Regions from separate parts of the Mesorhizobium sp. B3-1-9 genome, predicted to be linked through region 4. Evidence: riboswitches for the same ligand, from Rfam matches in the RefSeq annotation. Region 4 holds a riboswitch; each other region holds the start of a gene.
The links. A riboswitch is a leader RNA that binds a small molecule or an ion and turns the genes downstream of it on or off. The one in region 4 is predicted to bind cobalamin.
Positions count from the first base shown of each region.

Region 1: linked by a shared signal. The riboswitch ahead of FJW07_RS05160 (CbtB domain-containing protein) and the one ahead of FJW07_RS07185 (DUF1636 family protein) in region 4 are both predicted to bind cobalamin.
Region 2: linked by a shared signal. The riboswitch ahead of bluB (5,6-dimethylbenzimidazole synthase) and the one ahead of FJW07_RS07185 (DUF1636 family protein) in region 4 are both predicted to bind cobalamin.
Region 3: linked by a shared signal. The riboswitch ahead of FJW07_RS11445 (DUF1636 family protein) and the one ahead of FJW07_RS07185 (DUF1636 family protein) in region 4 are both predicted to bind cobalamin.

Region 1 covers NZ_VFTJ01000002.1:347,368-350,566, reverse strand. Annotated here, with positions in the region: gene FJW07_RS05170 (PilZ domain-containing protein) at 67-339, opposite strand; gene FJW07_RS05165 (histidine phosphatase family protein) at 489-1,061, opposite strand; adenosylcobalamin (AdoCbl) riboswitch at 1,147-1,290, shown strand; gene FJW07_RS05160 (CbtB domain-containing protein) at 1,291-1,500, shown strand; gene FJW07_RS05155 (CbtA family protein) at 1,661-2,401, shown strand; gene FJW07_RS05150 (hypothetical protein) at 2,453-3,037, shown strand; gene FJW07_RS05145 (DMT family transporter) at 3,102-3,199, shown strand, end outside.
Region 2 covers NZ_VFTJ01000007.1:178,252-181,450, forward strand. Annotated here, with positions in the region: gene FJW07_RS15315 (pirin family protein) at 1-127, opposite strand, end outside; gene FJW07_RS15320 (DUF2277 domain-containing protein) at 137-403, opposite strand; gene FJW07_RS15325 (exodeoxyribonuclease VII small subunit) at 449-700, opposite strand; gene FJW07_RS15330 (histone deacetylase family protein) at 704-1,630, opposite strand; cobalamin riboswitch at 1,745-1,922, shown strand; gene bluB (5,6-dimethylbenzimidazole synthase) at 1,965-2,705, shown strand; gene FJW07_RS15340 (methyltransferase domain-containing protein) at 2,739-3,199, opposite strand, start outside.
Region 3 covers NZ_VFTJ01000005.1:197,415-200,613, forward strand. Annotated here, with positions in the region: gene FJW07_RS11440 (winged helix-turn-helix domain-containing protein) at 1-889, shown strand, start outside; cobalamin riboswitch at 919-1,122, shown strand; gene FJW07_RS11445 (DUF1636 family protein) at 1,162-1,587, shown strand; gene cobW (cobalamin biosynthesis protein CobW) at 1,590-2,627, shown strand; gene FJW07_RS11455 (cobaltochelatase subunit CobN) at 2,644-3,199, shown strand, end outside.
Region 4 covers NZ_VFTJ01000003.1:186,562-189,760, reverse strand. Annotated here, with positions in the region: gene FJW07_RS07195 (ABC transporter substrate-binding protein) at 1-720, opposite strand, end outside; gene FJW07_RS07190 (ABC transporter ATP-binding protein) at 752-1,540, opposite strand; gene FJW07_RS07185 (DUF1636 family protein) at 1,537-1,920, opposite strand; cobalamin riboswitch at 2,116-2,322, opposite strand; gene FJW07_RS07180 (efflux RND transporter periplasmic adaptor subunit) at 2,657-3,199, shown strand, end outside.

The DNA of each region.
Region 1 (3,199 bases), on a different contig from region 4:
CCGATATGCCAGGCTGCACATCGCCTTGGGCAGGATCAAGTAACGAATTGGTGGGACGGCTGCGCATCAGTCCTTCGGCGCGTTGCTGTAGAGCGCCACGCCGACGCGGTCGTTGCGCCGCCACCGCACCAGAGCGCGATAGGCCGTATCGTCGGCCGGGACCTCGAGCAGGAAGCGGTCCGGGATCTCCACATCGGCGCCGACGCGCAATTCCGCACCTTGCTCGTGCTGATTTCTGACCGAGCAGCCGATCCTGACGCCGGCGGCGATGATCGTGGCTTCCTTGAGCACGAATTCGCGCGCATGAAGACGGCGCTCGGTCTCGGGAAAATTGGCCATATCCGGCGGGCTCCTCAGGCAAGGCTCTCCTCGCAACAGGGCAGCACCATAGCAGCGAGGCGTTTCCGTTCCGTTAGCAATCACTGAAACGCGGAACGGCAGCTTCATAGGCCGACCGCGTTCATCGGGATCTCTCATGCCCAGAGGGTTCAACCAGAGACGATGACCCCGCTCGCGTGCAGGACCCAGCGGCGGCCGTCGCCGCGGAACTCGGTGAGCGACAGCGGCTCGATGTCGATCTTCCAGACCGAGGAAAGCGGCGCGCCCAGAACATGCACCATGGCCGCGCGGATCGGCAGGGCGTGCGTGAGCGCGATGGTATGACCGCTCTCGGAAGCCAGGCGCTCCATCAGCGCGGCGCCGCGCCGGGCGACGGCGGCAAGCGATTCGCCGCCATGGGGCGCCGCTTCCGCATCGGCGAACCAGGCCGCCATGCCTTCCGGATCTTCTGCCTGCACCTCCTCGAAGCCTTTGCCGGCCCAGCGCCCGAAATCCTGCTCGGCAAGCAGCGGCTCGACCGTCGCCTCGAGGCCGAGCGCCTCGGCCGTCTGCCGCGCGGCCAGCGCCGGACTCGTCCAGACGCGGTCGGCGCGGCGCAGCGAAGCGGCCAGCGCGCCGGCACGCTCGAAGGCTCGCGGCTCCGGCGCCTCGTCACTCGGAAAACGACCCTTGCGCGTGGCCTGCGTCGCGCCGCTTGCGATCATCGTCAGGCGGGCGAGCATCCCAAAACTCCGTGGTCCAGTGAAATTTCGGCCGCGCGAAGCCGTGTTGGCCATTACATGTCGTTGACAGGCGAACGAAGTGCTGACAAGTGTTTTAGCGCTATACGGGATTGGAAGCCGGTGCGAGTCCGGCACGGTCGCGCCACTGTGATCGGCACCAGCCGAAAGTCAGGCCTTATTCCGCAGCATTGTTCGATCAACGGGACGCAGTATCCCACGGGAGGTCAATATGTCCGACACCACCTTCGCCCCCAGCTACGGTCCGGTTGCGATTCCGGTTCGCGAGCTTCTGCCGTGGGCCATCTTCGCCGGCCTGCTGTTGATGCTGGCGATCTATTTCGTCGGGGCGGAAGAAGGCGCGACGTCGCTGCTCCGCGGCACCTATGTGCACGAATTCGTGCATGACGGCCGCCACCTGCTCGGCTTCCCCTGCCACTAAGGCGGTTCAGCATCGCTGAACTCGCTTCGATTTTGGTCTAACGCGATTCCGGACGGAAAACCGGCACGCAGTTTTCCTGGAATTGCTGGGTTGGTTTAACGCTATTCCGGACGGAAAACCGCTACGCACTTTTCCTGGAATTGCTTAGAGGGTTAACGACATGGTCGGAAAACTTTTGCTGCGCGGCATGCTTGTCGGGCTGGTTGCGGGGATTCTGGCATTCGCCTTCGCCCGCGTCTATGGCGAGCCGCAGGTCGACAAGGCGATCGCCTTCGAGGAACAGCAGGCCCAGGCGGCCGGCGAGGCGCCGGAGCCCGAGATGGTCAGCCGCGTCATGCAGGCTGGCATCGGTCTCGCAACCGGCGTGCTGGTCTATGGCGCCGCCCTCGGCGGGCTATTCTCGCTGGTCTTCGCCTATGCCTATGGCCGGCTGGGTTCGCTTGGGCCCCGTGGCACTTCGGCGCTCATAGCGCTGCTCGGCTTCCTGGCGGTGATCGTGGTGCCCAGCCTCAAATACCCGGCCAACCCGCCCGCGGTCGGCAATGCCGAGACCATCGGCTACCGCACGGAATTGTTCTTCATCATGATCGTGGTCTCGATCGCGGCGATGGTGGCGGCGGTCGGCCTGGCGCAGCGGCTGTGGACCCGGCTCGGCGCCTGGAACGCCTCGATCGTGGCTGGGCTCGCCTTCCTCGTCGTCTTCGCACTGGTGAAGGCAGCCCTGCCCGACATCAACGAAGTACCGGAGAACTTCTCGGCGACGGTGCTGTGGCAGTTCCGCGTCGCCTCGCTTGGCATCCAGCTTGTGCTATGGACCGTCGTCGGGCTCGGCTTCGGCGCGGTTGCCGAGCGCGTGGTCGCGGCGCGCGACCAGCGCAGCCCTGCCCGCCGCTTCGCCTGAAATCCGATGCGTCGGCCGCCACGGTTCCTTGCCCTGGCGGCCATTTTCTTTTTGGCGACCGCCCTTTCGATCATGACGGCGGCAGCACCCGCCGAAGCGCATAGCGGATCCTTCGCCCCGCCTCCTCCCGGCATCCAGATCCCGAGCCTGACCCACGGCCAGATGGCCGTGATCGCCCGCTACCGCGGCGAGATCCTCGAGCTCGCCCAGCACCAGACCGCGACCGACCCGACCTTCCGGCGGCTCTACAATCACGGCAACCTGCAATTCACCTATTGCCTGTGGGGCCTGATGCCGGGCAGCCTCGCCGACGAGGAGAGCCCCTTCAACGAATGCAGCCACGCCTACCTCGCCACCGCCAAGGCGCTGCTCACCCATATGGCGACGATGCCCTCAGCCGAACGCAACGCGAAAGCACTGATCTCCGATATCGACGCCGACATGGTGCGCAGCGGCGCGTCGTGGATCCTGTGCCAGTATAGCGGCGAGTCTTTCAGCACCGGCGCCGTCGTCGAGCCCAGATGGCGCGACATGGTCTTCCACCTGCCGAGCCTCTGCGTGCTGCTTGCCACGATGGCGGCGCTCGTCGCCGCCGCATGGTCCATCTTCGGCACGCCGCGCGCCCGCGCGGCCTAGCCGAGCGCTGCGCGCCGGCGTAAGCATCGGCAATTGTCCGGTTCCGGATTCGCAGCCGCCAGCCATGTTCGCCCCCGATGCCTTCGCCGTCACCGCCGCCTTATGCAGCGCGCTGAGCTCCATGTTCCTGAGCGAGCTCAAGGGCCGCGTTCCCCTGCTCCA
Region 2 (3,199 bases), on a different contig from region 4:
CCGTCGGCAGGGCGCGGCGCACCTCGAAGCCGCCAATGTCCTTGGCGTTGGGGACGACCATCAGCTCGATCTGGTCGCAGGCGAAGGCATCGCCCGGTTCAGGATCGTTTCCCGGAAAAAAGCTCATATCGGATCCTCAGGCGAAACGCAGCGCCGACCTGGCCTTCGCCTTGGCCGCCTCTTCCTCGCGATTGCGCGGTTCCTGGTTGGTTTCGAGCGAATCGATCAATTCGCGCGCGACAGCTGTGATCGCCTCGACGGCATGGTGGAAGGCATGTTCGTTGCGCTTGGAGGGCTTGGTCGAGCCGCTCAGTTTGCGCACGAATTGCAGCGCTGCGTCATGCACTTCGTCATTGGTCGCCGGCGGCTCGAAATTGGCCAGGGTCTTGATGTTGCGGCACATAGCTTGAACTCCTTACCTGCTTTCTTTGCCCCACCGTCGTCCAAATTACTCAGCGTCGAGCGGCTCCGTTCCAACCGGTTTGCCGTCGCGCGACAGCCTGATCTTCTCGACCTTGTCCTCGGCCGCTTTCAGCAGACGGTCGCAATGCGCCTTCAGCGCTTCGCCGCGCTCGTAGATCTTGATCGACTGGTCGAGCGGGACGTCGCCGCGCTCAAGATCATCGACGATCTTCTCCAGCGCGTCGAGCGCCTGTTCGAAGCTCATCGCCTTGACGTCCTCATTGCCTTCCAATGCCATAGCCTATCCCTTCATCAGCCGCCCGACATGGGCGGCGACTGAAAATGCCAGTCCCTGCAGATCGTAGCCGCCTTCAAGCAGGCTGACGAGCCTGTTGGAGCTGTGGCGGCCGGCGCGCTCCATCAATTGCCCGGTCGCCCAGTCGAAATCGTCCTCGGTCAGGTTGATCTCGGCGAGCGGATCGCGGTGGTGCGCGTCGAAACCGGCGGAAATGATGATCAAGTCCGGCGCGAACGCATCGATCGAGGGCAGCACGCGCGACAGGAAGGCGTCGCGGAACAGGTCGCTGCCGGTCTGCGGCGCGAGCGGCGCGTTGACGATGTTGCCGGCGCCGGTTTCGCTTTTCGCTCCGGTACCGGGATAAAGCGGCATCTGGTGCGTCGAGCAATAGAGAACCGACGGGTCGTCCCAAAAAATGTCCTGTGTGCCGTTGCCGTGGTGGACGTCCCAGTCGACGATGGCGACGCGCTCGGCCTGATGCTTCTTCTGCGCGTAGCGGGCGGCGATCGCGGCCGTGTTGAACAGGCAGAAGCCCATCGCGGTGGCCTTTTCGGCGTGGTGACCCGGCGGACGGGCAGCGACGAAGACGTTGGCGGCACGGCCCTCGAAGACGTCGTCCACTGCCGCGTTGGCGCCGCCGATCGCCGTCACCACGGCCTGCCAGCTTTTCGGGCTGGCGCTGGTATCGGCGTCGATCGAGACGATGCCGCTCTCAGGGATCGCCGCGCGCACGCGCTCGACGAAATCCTCGGGATGCGCATAGAGGATCGTTTTCTCGTCGCCTTCAGGCGCCTTAACGCGGTCGAGCGCCGAAAAAGCCTCGTCGTCGAGCACGCGTTCGATGGCGCGCAGGCGGTCGGGCCGCTCGGGATGGCCGGGCGGCGTGAGGTGTTCCAGAAAGATCGGGTGCGTGTAGAGACGGGTGGCCATGGCGCCTAATCTAGGCACCGGCGGCGCGGATGACCATGTTTGAAAGCCGAATGGCTGGGGAAAATTGCGCCAGCCCGTGTCGCTGGCGCCATTGGCGCGGCGCAAGCTTCGCGGTAAGGTTCTTCGCTGCCTGGTGCCCGCGACGCGGGAGAATCGGGAACACGGTTGAACTCCGTGGCGTGCCCAACGCTGTGAGGGGGACCGCGCCGGCAAAGCCACTGTCGATGACGGGAAGGCGCCGGATGCGGGAGGATCCCGAGCCAGAAGACCGGCCCGGCAGACATGGTTTTCCGCTTGGTCAGGCGGGAAACTGCTTGTCGCAAGGGGAAAAGCGATGACGGCAGCAGCGATCGCCGCGGGCGGCGACGACTTTGACCAATTGGCGCGCGACGCGGTCTATCGGGCGATGTTCACCAGGCGTGACGTGCGCAGCCATTTTGTCCCCGACGATCTCGATGACAGCGTGTTGGCGCGGCTCATCACCGCCGCGCATCATGCGCCCTCGGTCGGCTATATGCAGCCGTGGAACTTCATCGTCATCCGCGATCCAGGCAGGCGGCGGGAGGTGCGCGACCTGTTCCTCGCCGCGCGCGAGCAGGAGCTGCCGGCGATCGAGGCGGAACGGCAGGCGCTATACCGCAAGCTTAAGCTCGAGGGCATCTGCGAAAGCGCGCTCAATCTGTGCATCACCTGCGACCGGCAGCGGTCGAAGGATTCGCCGCTCGGGCGCTGGCACAATCCGGAGATGGACCTCTACAGCACCGTCTGCGCGGTGCAGAATTTCTGGCTGGCGGCGCGGGCCGAGGGTGTCGGCGTCGGCTGGGTCAGCATCATCGAGACGGAAGCGCTGAAGCAGCTCTTGTCGATCCCGGAACATGTGACGCCGATCGCCTATCTCTGCGTCGGCCGCGTCTCAGCCTTCGCGCCGAAGCCCGATCTCGAGGCGCATGGCTGGGGCAAGCGCCTGCCGCTGCCGGAACTGGTGATGAGCGAGACTTTTCGCGGCGCCGGCGAGGCGCCGCTCAAATCGGCGATAGAGCATTATGGCAAGTTGAAGATCATGTCGCGCGGGTGATCCAAATTTGCCGTGATCGCGACACGTGCGCGTTCACGCCGGCGTTGCCGTCCAAGCGCCTATTTCCGATCGTCCCATCAACGTGCCGTCTTTGCCTATCTCCGAAAGGATACGCTCCGCGAGCACCGAGGGCTCGATTTGCGAAGCTGTCACGATCCCGAGCCTTTCCATGGTCGGCAATTGTGTCTCGACAAGATCGGTCACAAGATGCACAACGTCGACGGTTCGACGTCCGGACGCAATGACCGCCTCCAATCTCAGGGTCGGCGCAGGCAAGCCAGCATCTTCAAACACGCGGGCGAGCCGCGCGCCAAGGCGCACCTGCGCGCCCGCTCTCTCGATAGTGCTGCTGAGCAACCCGCACACCTGATCGTAGGTTGGCGACGGAGGCGATGAACGCGCTCCATCCCAGTCAAGCTCATGGAATATAACGATCCCACCTGTTCGCAAATGGCGGACGATCCGGCGAAGCGATTGCGCCGGATCGGGCATGA
Region 3 (3,199 bases), on a different contig from region 4:
GCGCATGCTGCGCGCCGAGCAGGGCGACGAGATGTATCTCGGCCTGGCGAAATGGGGCCGGGAGCGCAAGGCGATGATCGACGAGATCTATGCGCAGGTCGCCGAACGCGGCCCGATCGCCGCGTCCGACATCGAAGGCCACAAGGGCAATGGCGGCTGGTGGGGCTGGAGCGAGGCCAAGCACGCTTTCGAATGGCTGTTCTGGGCCGGACGCATCACCACCGCCTACCGGCGCGGCTTCGAACGCTATTACGACCTGCCCGAGCGCGTTTTGCCGCAGGCCGTACTCGACCTGCCGGTACCCTCGGTCGAGGACGCGCATCGCGAATTGCTGCGCATCTCGGCCCGCGCCCATGGCATCGCCACCTATGGCGACCTTCGCGACTATTTTCGTCTCGCGCCGGGCGATACGAAAGACCGCATCGAGGAACTGGTCGAAGCGGGCGAACTGCTGCCTGTGAAGGTCGAGAGCTGGGACAAGACCGCCTATCTCCACAAGGACGCCCGCTTTCCACGCCGGATAGAGGCCCGCGCCCTGCTCGCCCCCTTCGATCCCGTCGTCTTCGAGCGCACCCGGACGGAAAAACTCTTCGGCTTCCGCTACCGCATCGAGATCTACACGCCGGCCGAAAAGCGCCAATACGGCTACTACGTGCTGCCCTTCCTGCTTGGCGACCGCATCGTCGCCCGTGTCGATCTGCGAGCCGATCGGCCGGCGAGCGTGCTGCGCGTCCATGCCGCCTTTGCAGAGGCCGGCGCCCCCGCCGAAACGGTCGCCCAGCTCTTCGACGAATTGAAGCAGATGCAGGCATGGCTCGGCCTGGAGGCGATCGAAGTGACGCCGGCCGGCGACCTCGGGCCGGCGCTGGCCGACATCGCGGTGTCGTAGCCGTGCGTTGACATGCACCCGGCCATAAGCCTAAATCCGCCGCAGACGGTCTTCTCCCGGCAAAGGGAGGAGCCAAGAGGGAATGCGGTGCGGGCCAACGCCCAAATCCGCGGCTGTCCCCGCAACTGTAAGCGACGAGCCCCGGCCGAAAACCACTGGGATGTTCCCGGGAAGGCGGCCTTCAAGGCGACGACTCGCGAGCCAGGAGACCTGCCGTCTGAGACTTTAAGTATCCGAATGCCCGGCGGGTTTTCCGGGCAAGGAGCCTGGTTTTGGATCGCAACGGCAGTTTCCCGGCAAATAGTGCGGATATTTCGTCCGAGCCCGACGCGCTGGCCGGCGTGACCGTCATCGTCTGCTCCTCCTGCCGCGACGAAACCGGCTCGGACGCCCATCCGCGTCCCGGCGCGCTGCTGGCTGAAGACACGCGCCGTGCCGCCTCCGGTGAAAACGTCCGCATCCGCACCGTCGAATGCCTCGGCAATTGCAAGCGCCGGCTGAGCGCCGCGCTGCTGCGCGACGGCTGCTGGAGCTATGTCTTCGGCGATCTGACCCCGACCAGCGGCGCCGACCTCATCGCCGGCGCAAAGCTCTTCGCCATCTCGACCGACGGCCTGATCCCCTGGCGCGGCCGGCCCGATTCCCTCAAGCGCGGCCTGGTTGCCCGCATCCCTCCCCTCGACATGCTGAAGGACTGACCATGAACGCTTCCGTTTCCCGTGTTCCCTGCACCGTCGTCACCGGCTTCCTCGGCGCCGGCAAGACGACGCTGATCCGCAACCTGCTCGAGAACGCCAAGGGCAAGCGGCTGGCGATCATCGTCAACGAGTTCGGCGATGTCGGCATCGACGGCGAGATACTGAAAGGCTGCGGCGTCGACACCTGCCCAGAGGAAAACATCGTCGAGCTCGCCAATGGCTGCATCTGCTGCACCGTGGCCGACGATTTCGTGCCGGCGCTCGACCAGATCCTGTCGCTCAACCCCAAGGTCGACCACATCCTGATCGAGACCTCCGGCCTCGCTCTGCCGAAGCCGCTGGTCCAGGCCTTCCAGTGGCCGACGGTGAAGAGCCGCGTCACGGTCGACGGGGTCCTCGCCGTTGTTGATGGCCCGGCGCTGGCCGACGGCCGCGTCGCTTCCGACATGGATGCCCTGCAGGCCCAGCGCGCCGCGGACGTGACGCTCGACCATGACGATCCGGTCGAAGAGGTATTCGAGGACCAGATTGCCTGCGCCGACCTGATCATCCTGTCGAAGAGCGACCTGATGGATGCGGCCGGATCGCAGCGCGCCAACGCCGTCATCGGCAAGCACGTCGCGCGCGCCGTGAAGATCGTTCCGACCGCGCAAGGCAAGGTCGACCCGTCGGTGCTGCTCGGCCTCGGGCTCGCCGTCGAGGACGACATCGAGAACCGCAAGACGCACCACGACGACGAGCTCGACCATGAGCATGACGATTTCGATTCCTTCGTCATCGACATCCCGTCGGTTGCCAACCCCGATGAGCTGGCCAATCGCGTCGCCCTTGCCGCAGAGCAGGAAAACGTGCTGCGCGTCAAAGGTTTCGTCGAGGTCGGCGGCAAGCCGATGCGCCTCCTGCTCCAGGCCGTTGGCCCGCGCGTCAACCACTATTATGACCGCGCCTGGACGGCGGATGACGACCGCCGCTCGCGGCTCGTCGTCATCGGCCTCAAGGGGCTGAACCGCCCGGCGATCGAACGTATCCTCGCCGGCTGAGACCAACACCAAAGCGATGCATATCCTCACCACGACATCCGCTTCGCTCGACGATCTCGCCGAGCCGGTCGACCTCAGGCAGACGCCTGCGGATGTGGTGGCCCTGTCCTTCACCGACAGCGACCTCGCCGGTCTGGCCGCCGCCTGGAAGGCCGATGCCGCGCGGCTGCCCGCGATGCGGCTTGCGGCGCTGCGCGACCTTCGCCACCCGATGTCGGTGGATCTTTGGATCGACAGCGTCGCCCGCCACGCCAAGGTCGTCCTGGTGCGCATCCTCGGCGGCTATGAGTGGTGGCGCTATGGCTGCGACCAGCTCGCCGCGGTCGCGCGCGAGCGCGGCATCAAGCTGGCGCTGCTGCCCGGCGAAAGCCATGACGAGGACCAGCGGCTGATCGAAGGCTCGACGCTGCCGCGTGCCGAGCTCGACGCGCTGCTCGGCTATTTCCGCGAAGGCGGGCCGGCCAATATGGCGGCGCTGGTGCAAAGGCTGGCAAGGCTTGCGGGGGCTGAGGCGGCCGTGGTTGATGCGGTCAGTGTGCCGAAGGCGGGGTATTATGAGCCGGGAGTTGGTG
Region 4 (3,199 bases):
CTCCCAGTCGGTGTTGCCCCAACTCGTCTCCATGTCGGCCATTATGTTTTCGCCGCCGGCGGCTGCGATCATGGCGTTGGGAATGGCGAACTTGCCGGCGGTGAAGGGCTTGTCCTCGCCGGAATCGTAGAGGAACACGCGCGTGCCCTTGCGGTCGCCGACCTTGGCGGTGATATCGGCAAGCTCGGCCTTCCAGCCGGCGACCAGCTTTTCGGCCTCCGTCTCTTTGCCGAAGATCTTGCCGAGCTTCTCGACGTCGCCATAGAGCAAGTCCATCGAGGCGGCGGGCCGGTTCTTGTCGAGATGGACGCAGCTTTCGGTCAGCACCAGCGTCTTGATGCCGTGTGGGGCGAGCGTGTCGGGCGTGACCTCGCCGCCCGGCTTCATGCCGTAGTACCAGCCGGCGAAGAAGAAATCCGGCTGCACGGCGACGAGGTTTTCCAGCGTCGGATATTTTGGCGCCAGCTCCGGGATGGAGCCCTGCCCGGCCTTGAACTCGGGGCCGACCTTGTACCAGCCGGTGATGCCGGTAAGCCCGACGATCGACGGCTGCAGCTTCAGCACGAAGGCCATCTCGGCCATGTTGAGGTCCTGGATGACGGCGCGTTTTGGCGGTGCATCGAAGGTGAGCGGCTTGCCGCAGCTGTCGACGGTGACCGGGAAGGCGAAGGCGACCGAGGCGAGAAGCGAGAAGGCAAACGACAAAGCGAGGCGTTTCACGGGATGGTGCTCCTTGTTTGGGTTGGCAGGTTCAGGATGGCGAGCAAGCGCGCGTGGGCAGTTCGAAGACGGTGAGCTCGCGGTCCTCGGTCGGGTGCCGCAGGCGCAGCACGTCGATGCCGAAAACCTCGCGGATATGCGGCTGCGCCAGCGCCTCGCGCGGCGGCGCCAGCGCGTGCAGCCGGGCGTTGCTCATCACCGCGACGTTGGTGGCGAAGGGCGCCACCAAGGCGAGATCGTGCAGCACGGCGACCACGGTCATGCTGAATTCGGCCACCAGTTCGAGCAGTTCTGCGCGGGCGCGCGGGTCAAGGTGGTTGGTCGGCTCGTCGAGGAACAGGATCTTCGGCTCTTGCGCGATGGCACGGGCGAGCTGCGCGCGCTGGCGCTCGCCGCCGGAGAGCGAGCCGATGCTGCGCGCGAGCAGTGGCAAGAGCCCGGTCCGGCGCAGTGCTTCGACGACGATGTCGCGATCGTCGTGCCGGCGCCTCAGGCCGGCATGCGGGACGCGGCCAAGCTCGACATAGTCGATGAGCGCCAGCCGTGGATCCGGCTGGTCCGTCTGGCCGACGACGGCGATGCTGAGCGCCCGCTCGGCGGCGGTGATCCTGTCCAGCCGGCGCCCGGCCAGGCGAACCTCGCCGTGGCTCGGCGACAACGCTCCGCACAACATGCGCAGCAGAGTCGTCTTGCCGGCGCCGTTCGGGCCGATGATGGCGAGCCGCTCACCCGCCGCCAGCGACAGGCTGAGATCCTCGACTAGCGTCCGGCCGTTTGCCATGGCGCCCAGATCGCGGGCTTCAAGCAGGGGCACGTTCACCGGACTTGCTTCCTGGCCTTACCCGCGGCGGGGATGCGCGCCAGTATCTTGCCGGCTAGCCTTGCCGGGCGCTGGCCGGAATTGCACCAGCCGTCGGGCAGCGAGGCATAGAGCCTGGCAAATTCGACCAGCGCGCCGGCGTCGGTGCCCCTGTCGATGGAACCGAAGAGATAGGTGGCTTTGCCTTGCGCCATGAAGGCCACGGCGAGCGGCCGCGCGCAACCCGCCATGCAGTCGATGGTCTCGATGGCAAAGGAAGGCGCCGGCTGCAAGGAAAGCCTGGAGCGCAGGTCGGCGCACAAACCCTCGCCGGACCTCAGCCCGGTCACGGTATCGCGACACAGCGAACAGACGATGATGCGATGGCTCGAGCGTTTCACCGTTTCACGGAAACGGCGAACCGCTCTATCTCTTTGTTTTGACGCAATTCCAGACGGAAAACCGCTACACACTTTTCCTGGAATTGCTCTCGAGGCGTCCAACATTTCCGTCACTTTCCAAAATGGCGACGGAAGGATGCTGGACGAGCCGGCCGACAAGACCGGTGCCCGCGTCTCCTCCCGGCACACCCCGTCCGGTCAACTCATGTCGATGGCAGGTCTCCTGGCTCGCGGGTCGTTGCGCCATCCGCCTTCCCAGCCTTGCCGGCCAGTGGCGTTTCGGATGAAGCTCGCCGCTCACAGTTGCGGGGGCAGCCACGGGTTCAATCCAGACCGGATCTCACCGTGTTCCCTTTTCACCCCTCGCCTTGCGGCTCGGGGACCATGACGCAGCCATCGTAGGTTGTCCGCGCGCGAGTCGCAACGGCTTCTGCGCGCGTTCATCACCGCGTGAAGCGACCTGCCTGGAGAAATGCATTCGTGGTTCGATTCTCGTTATGATATGTAATAACGTTACATACCAACGAATGCGTAGCAGTCAATCCCTCCTCGCGCCGTCTCACCCAAACATCGGAAAATTTTCAGAAACCGTTCGGGATTTGCCGGAGCCGAAATCGCAAAAAGATCGGGCTGGCGAAAGACAGGTTGCAACGCCTCGATCCCCTGCCAGCCAACGCAGTTTTCCCGGCCGCCGCGTCCTCCCAAGCGCGGCCGCAACCTTGGGCACGGAGACGACATGATTGCCGCACGTTTTCACAACAGTCCTCTTGGGCACAACAAGCCGCTCAGGCGCCGCCTTGTCGCCGGCTCGATCGCCGCTCTCGCTTGCGGTGCCGTGATGGTCTGGCACGGCGCCAGAAGCGAAGCATCGAACGTCGCGCCGGGCATGCCCGAAACCAAGCTGGTCAAGGCAGTTTCGGTCTCGCCGGAACCCGCCGCGGATAACCGCGTCGCCATCGGCGAGATCAAGCCGAGGCTGGAGAGCGATCTCGGTTTTCGCGTTTCCGGCAAGCTCATCCAGCGCACCGCCGAGGTCGGCGCCACGGTGAAGAAGGGCGAGGTGCTCGCCCAGGTCGACGACCAGGATTATCGAAACCGGCTGGCCAGTGCGGAAGCCGATGTGACAGCGGCCGAGGCCGTGCTGGTGGAAGCCAGCGCCGCCGAAGCGCGTATCAGCGCGCTGCTCGCCAAGGGTTTCACGACACGCGCCAACCATGACGCGACGCTAAAGAATCTGCGCTCGGCCGAGGCCAAGCTGAAATCGGCGAACATCGCCTTC